DNA from 2 places in the Paenibacillus nanchangensis genome. Region 1 is predicted to be linked to the other one. Evidence: riboswitches for the same ligand, from Rfam matches in the RefSeq annotation. Region 1 holds a riboswitch; the other holds the start of a gene.

The links. A riboswitch is a leader RNA that binds a small molecule or an ion and turns the genes downstream of it on or off. The one in region 1 is predicted to bind cyclic di-AMP.
Region 2: another riboswitch for cyclic di-AMP. It lies ahead of ACE6ED_RS26085 (C40 family peptidase); the one in region 1 lies ahead of ACE6ED_RS15430 (hypothetical protein).

Annotation. Positions count from the first base shown of each region.
Region 1 covers NZ_JBHOFD010000017.1:124,265-127,669, reverse strand. The annotation lists gene ACE6ED_RS15440 (ATP-binding protein) at 1-314, shown strand, start outside; gene ACE6ED_RS15435 (response regulator) at 307-1,002, shown strand; cyclic di-AMP (ydaO/yuaA leader) riboswitch at 1,252-1,421, shown strand; gene ACE6ED_RS15430 (hypothetical protein) at 1,573-2,085, shown strand; gene ACE6ED_RS15425 (hypothetical protein) at 2,078-2,515, shown strand; gene ACE6ED_RS15420 (hypothetical protein) at 2,611-3,264, opposite strand; gene ACE6ED_RS15415 (LysR family transcriptional regulator) at 3,289-3,405, opposite strand, start outside.
Region 2 covers NZ_JBHOFD010000044.1:28,705-32,109, forward strand. The annotation lists gene ACE6ED_RS26075 (M1 family metallopeptidase) at 1-122, shown strand, start outside; gene ACE6ED_RS26080 (hypothetical protein) at 134-952, shown strand; cyclic di-AMP (ydaO/yuaA leader) riboswitch at 1,141-1,276, shown strand; gene ACE6ED_RS26085 (C40 family peptidase) at 1,296-1,763, shown strand; cyclic di-AMP (ydaO/yuaA leader) riboswitch at 2,136-2,279, shown strand; gene ACE6ED_RS26090 (C40 family peptidase) at 2,282-2,773, shown strand; gene ACE6ED_RS26095 (GNAT family N-acetyltransferase) at 3,063-3,405, shown strand, end outside.

The DNA of each region.
Region 1 (3,405 bases):
TCGTAATCGAGGCTTATGCTGCGGAGCACACTCTAACCCTAACCGTCTCCGATCAGGGGATCGGTCTTGGAAGCGATGAATACGGCCGGATTTTTGAAAAATTCTACCGTTCGAATGCAAGCAAGCAGATCACCGGTACCGGACTAGGGCTGGCCATCTGTAAAGGAATTGTGGAGCTGCACAATGGAACGATTTCGGCAAAACCGAATACGCCTCAAGGGATGACTGTGGCGGTAACTCTCCCTGTTGAAAGGCACCACGGAGTACAGCTGGAAACTAACGGAACAGAAACGGAGAAGGATAATTTTGAATAACCCTGGAGCACGCATCTTGATCGTCGATGACGAAGCGCAAATCCGCAAACTGCTGAAGGTGACCCTGCAAGCCCATCAATATTCCATTCACGAAGCGTCTACTGGCGAGGAAGGAATAACTCAAGCCGCTTTGGTCAATCCGGATCTGATTGTGCTAGATCTTGGATTGCCTGACCTGGCGGGGATGGAAGTGCTTGTCCGGATTCGGGAGTGGTCGAACGTACCTATCATTGTACTGACCGCCAAAGACCGGGAAGAAGATAAAATCCAGGCGCTGGACAGCGGTGCGGACGATTATGTAACCAAGCCGTTCAGCATGGGTGAGCTGGTCGCAAGAATCCGGGTGGCCCTGCGCCATGTGGCGGGTTCGGGCAGCGAACCGGTGCTGCAGATTGGCGAGCTGACGATTGATCTCGCCCAGCGGATTGTGACGCAGAACGGCGAGCGGGTTAAACTGACGCCAACCGAATACGATCTTCTGAAGGTGCTCGCCACCAATGCGGGCAGAATTGTGACCCAGCTCCAGCTGCTGCAGCAGGTATGGGGAAGCCATCTGGATGAGTCGGAAACCCATTATCTGCGGGTCTATATCGGACATTTGCGCAAAAAACTGGAGTTGGACTCCACGCAGCCAAAACTGATTGTAACGGAGCCGGGCATCGGCTACCGTCTGCTGACGCCGGACTGACCGCCCGGCGTTTTTGCGTACAGCAGTTTGCCGATGCTAACGCCGCCAAGCAATGTTCCGAAGTAATGTTCTTCATTTTTGAGAGTTTTCATGAAAATTCAAGCTTATCCGAGTAAACTCCAGCGAAAATGACCAAAAATTCAGATTATCTCTGTTTCATTGGTGCTGAGCCGAAGATTTCCTCCCTCACAGCGTGTGAGCCTCTTTCTCAGCTTTTACAAAGGCATTTCGGGAAGTGTATCATTCGATTTGAACAAAACGCTTAATTCCCGGAACCCGGGAAGCGGGGGAACCACAGGCCGTTTCAAAGGGCCTGCTTTGGTGTGAATCCGACACGGGACAAACGTATCCCGTGAGGCAGGACGTCTCTCACCGTCCGAATCCGGCAGCTAACCTCGTCAGCGCAGTGGAGAGAACCTTTTTTACGCCATGCTATTTGCAGACGCGGCCGTGTGCCGGTCTATGCAAACCGCAGCGGAGGTTAATCTCCGCCTGCGGTTTTTTTTGCCCATTCTGGGCCAAGGCGAGCCATTGCAAACGCTGCTGTAAACAGCTGGTGGAGGGACAAAAATGAAAACTTATTATTTTGGTACATGCCGCGGGTTATTGGACCCGGTTAGCTTGGAATTTCGGTGTTTCGGGGCAGTATGGTACGAAGAACACGGACATCGGTATGTGGTTGGATATGGCTTTGGCGAGCATCGCGTGGAAATTCTCCGCCAGTTCAACCTTTCCCTGTCTTTACGGGAATGTGCGGACGATAGGACGGTGCGTGAAATTTATCAAGAAATCCGGACGATCCAGCAGGAACAAGACTGGTCCGGCCGGACGAGGCTCCCGCTGCTTGCCGCGTTTAAACAACCGTGGCGGGAAATGCGCCCGGGCTGGTATGTTTTGCGCTCCCGGCAGTGTTTTCCCTGCCATGTTTCCTTTGTGCATAAAACAAAAACGTCTGTATGGCTTGAGCATGCGGCGGTGTGTGAAAATGACCAGGAGCTGCAAGCCTGTATTCAGCGGGCATCTGACGCTCATCAAATTGGTTTCACAATTCTGTCCAACCTGGAGGGCATACGGAATGGATGATTCCCCTTTAACCCAAATCGAATTGTTTTTGTTTAAAGAGCCGCCTTCCTTTCTTCCGGCCAACCGGCGCCAGCGTGGCTGCTGCTTCGTCCTGAAACTCACCTGCGGGACATTCAGCGGGATAGGGTTATGCCGCATTGCCGCCGGTCGCGCTCCCGGGATGGACTTGATCAAATGGGGCGGTTTTTTAAAAGCAATCCGGAGGCGAACGGCGGCGGAGGCCCTAAACATCCTGCAGCTCGAGGGCCGGCAGTGGCGGTCTGATCAGCTGGCACTTGTTGCGTCTGCTCTTCAGGACCTGAAGACAGCCCATCAAAAGGCGCTTAAGCTGGCCGCCGGGGCAGAGAATCAAACATTTCGCTTGAAGCCGAATCCGCCTACGGACGAGCAGCTTTTTCGAGAATCGACCGCCTATTTTTCGGTGTTATAGTACCTGTTGATATCGGCGTGTTCTCTATAGGTCCTGTTTCATCCCCTTCACGATTAGGCCGGGTCCGCTAGAATCAATCTTCCGGGCTTGGCCTCTTAGGGATAATGGATCCCCCGCTCCACCATAAAAGGAATCAGCTTGCGGTTATTAATCGTGCTTGCCGTTTGTCCGCTTGACTGGTACAGCCTATAATCGAATTTGAAACGCTGTTGTACATCCTTCGGTAAATGACGGATATAGTGATGAACGCATTCGGTAACCTGCTCCTGCGTGCCAAAGTCTGCAACCAAATCCAATACTTCAAGCAGATAAATATCGGTTTTGTGCCCGATAAACCATCCGCTATCAACGACGTTTTGAATGACCCCTTCGATATTCGTTCCATAGCTCTCTGCCAATGGAAAAAACTTTTCCTGCAATATCTTGATGATCTCGGTTAATTCCCGCTCCCTGAACCGTTCTTTCGCCAGGTTCCACACCTTGCCTTTTCCTTCCCGTAACTGATAAAGCGGCAAATTCCAATATACCTTTCCGGTCGCTGTGTTTATCATTTTGCAGCTCGTGTTGAACTCCAGATAACTTCCCTGAATATTGTATGTACTGCTTGCAAAATGGACTTCGGCGGTAAAGCAGCCTACCTGCTTCATCATTTTTTTCTTGGATTTGTAGTATTTATATCCAAATGGTTCGCAGGCTGCGGCAATTTGCAGACAGCATTCGTTAAATATTTCTTTGTTTGACTTCTCCATAGTGCTCCCTTCTAACTGTTAGAATTACAATCCGTCCTGAGCGGCCAATGAATTAAAATAACTGACGGCGACCTCGCGGAACTGCTGTGCGGCCTGTGAAATATAACGGCTTTTATGCCATAACAAGGCGATTTCCCGCTT
Region 2 (3,405 bases), on a different contig from region 1:
TGCTGGAAACGAAGCATTGGAACAATTTCCGCAAGGCGGAGCTGGATCCGAAGACCGCCTCCCGGTGGACGCTGGGCGTCGCCAAATTTATAGAGACCGTGCTTGGCATTTTGTCCTGGTGAGGTGAACGAGCTTGAAAACGCCGATTGCCCGCGGCTGGCGCAGTGTTAAAGAGCAGACTTATATTCTCATTCTTTTGTTCGTATATCGTCTGCTGTGGGGTTACTTCCTCTACAGTTTTGTCCGGGATGCTGTTTATCCCTTTCTGCTGCGGCTCCGGGAAAATGCCGACAGCACCGCCAAACTGCTGTATTACGTCGAGGCGCAGTTCAGCCTGCTGGAAAATGCCGAGGTCCGCACCTGGCTTTGGACGCTGGCGGCAATGGTGCTGCTGCGTATGCTGGTGTCCCCGCTGATCCGCGCCGGGCTGCTGTACGAGCTACAACAGGAGAGTCTCGGCAACCGCGGCCTGTTTCTTTTTCCCGGCATGAAGCGGTACGGCTGGCCCGTGTTCCTGTTCAGTCTGGCGGAGTGGGGGCTGACCCTGCTGCCTTTCTGCTGGCTTGGTCCGAAGCTCTACACGCTGACCACGGCTTCCTATTTGCAGCCGGCTCTGCTGTTAACCGCCGCGGCTTATGCCGCAGGATGGGCGCTGTACGCCTATATCATCCGGCAATGTTTCCTATATATGCAATTCGGGTATGTTCATAACCGCAGCATCGCCGCTGCACTAATGACTTATTTTAAAAATATTGTCCCGGCCACCGGCTTATCGCTCCTTTTAGGAGCCGGCGGCGTGTTCAGCCATTTGCTGGCGCTGCTGGTTGGCTGGCTCTGGCCCGGACTGCCCGCGCTGCTTGCAAGACAAGCCGCGCCGTTCCCGGCCACTCTTTTTAAACTGTGGGGAATCGCTGCCCAATATCATCTCTGGAGCAGCAAACAACGGAACTGAAACGTTCGCGGCACAAGCCGCCGCCCTTATCGGGTGGCGGCTTTGTTGTGTGCGCCCTTTTGACTAGAAGCGATGTGCCAAAAATATTTGCAAAACGTCCGGGCCTCTGTTACAATGACACCTGTACTTAGTAACAACTTTGTAATCTTTACTCGTTAATTTGTTACCGATTGGACAAGTCATTATAGGTGCGTAACATGCCAAATTCCCCAGCACCGGGGGAGCGGGGGACCCAGTTGTGGGTGAATTGATCTCATTCCGAGATCATAGGGAACCTTCTACCGAATCCTTGAGCTAACCTCGCAGGCACCGGAAGGAGAACAACTAGTTGAAAACACGTTCCATCAAGACAAAACTGACCGCAGCAACGCTGGGCCTTGTGATTGCCTTCACAGTGGGGGGCGGAAGCGCTTCCGCAGCGACCCAAATGGACCATGTCATTTCTTCTACTCTCGGAGTAAGCTACAAGACAGGCGGCACTACAACCTCTGGCTTCGACTGCTCCGGCTTCACCAAGTATGTATTTAAGAAACTGGGCGTGACTTTGCCCCGTACATCGAAATCTCAATATCACATTGGAACGGCTGTAAAACGCAGCGCGCTTCGTTCCGGCGATCTCGTATTCTTCAACACGACAGGACGAGGCATATCACACGTAGGTATTTATGTTGGCGGCGGAAAGTTCGCCCAATCCTCTTCTTCGCGTGGTGTAACCATCAGCTCGCTGAGTGAAAGCTATTGGTCCAAACGCTACGTTGGCGCCAAACGTGTTATGAGTACCTCCAAATATCAGACTGTAGCCTACGATTGATCGAATCTCCTCTATACAATCCTCACTTTAATCAATGGAGCCCGGGAGCCGATTGTTGCCGCAATCGAATTTCCGGGTTTTTCCTTTTCCTTATTCTCCCTATTACCCTTATTTTTTTTCGCTGAAACCTCAGTTCAGGAAAAAAGACATAAAAATGATAAAAACCGCTTAAAGCCGCGTGGTTACAGGGTTTTTGGTAACGCATTCAATTCAAAAAACGACCTTGCCCCCCATTTAGCGGGGAAGTAAAGATTGCCAACCGGCTTTTACTTTGTTACAATAAGCGCAGTGAGTTTTTAGTAACATTTTTGTAACGAATGCCGTATAATTTGCTAAGCTTTTGTCACTCATTGATCATAACGCCGAATTCATTAATCAGAATCGCCGAGTTCCCTGACGGACAGGGAAGCGGGGGAACCAGTTTTGGGTGAATTGACCTCCTGTCATTAGAGGGGTCATAGGGGAACCTTCTACCGAATCCTTAAGCTAACCTCGCAGGCATGGAAGGGGTTTATATTTTGAAGAAGAAGTTGGCAGCCGCAGTCCTCAGTTTTTCCCTCGCACTTACCCTCGGAGCGGGAAGCGCTTTTGCAGACTCCAAGCTGGACTCCGCAGTTGAGGCCGCAATTGGAACGAAATATGTTTCCGGCGGAACCACCACTAACGGATTTGATTGCTCCGGATTCACTATGTACGTATTCGACAAGCTTGGTATCAAGCTTCCTCATCAATCGGGGGCCCAATACAAGATGGGTTCCGCAGTTTCCCGGGATGATTTAAGATCGGGAGATCTCGTCTTCTTCAACACAAGCGGCAGAGGCGTGTCCCATGTCGGAGTATATGTGGGCGACGGAAAGTTTGCTCATGCCTCCTCAAAACGTGGTGTAACCATCAGCTCGCTGAACGATAGCTACTACGTCAACCGCTACGTTGGCGCCAAACGAATTATGAGTACCGACACTTACGAGTCCGTCGCCACGGAATCGGAAGACAACGATGATGTAATGTAATCACATTCACCATTCAAAGGCTCTTTCCCAAGATTTTTGCCGAAATCTTTGGAAGGAGTCTTTTTTTGTCTACACATCACTAATTTACCCTTACCACCGGGTATCAAACAGCCTTTAGGCCTATTTCGGATCAGAAATTCAAATTTTTTTTCATTTGTCAAGTTCACCTCTCCACTCAACTGGATGCTTGCTTCGAACTGTCCGGATTAGGTATATAATAATGATGGGGAAACGGACGGTCTCTCCTCCCCAGGTTAGTTCCTAATTAATGAAGGAAGGGTGCCCGCCTATGTCTGTATCTCCGCGGTTATTTCAGGTTATTCCCATGCAAGTCAAACATGCGCGAGCGGTATGTGACTGGAAATATGAGGCTCCTTACAATATATACGGCTGGCTGCCTTGGGAGCAGATGGAGGCGCTTGGCGTGGAGTTCGGAGATCCCGAGCTGCGCGATAGCCAGTATGTTTCGGTGCTTGACGTTAAAGGTGAACTATGCGGTTTCGGTCAGTTGTTTCCTATGGATCGGGTGGTCCGTTTGGGCATCGGGATGCGCCCCGATTTATGCGGCCAGGGTAACGGTCCTTCTTTCGTAAAAGCCCTGGTTCGGGAGGCCCGCCGCCGCTACCCGGGGC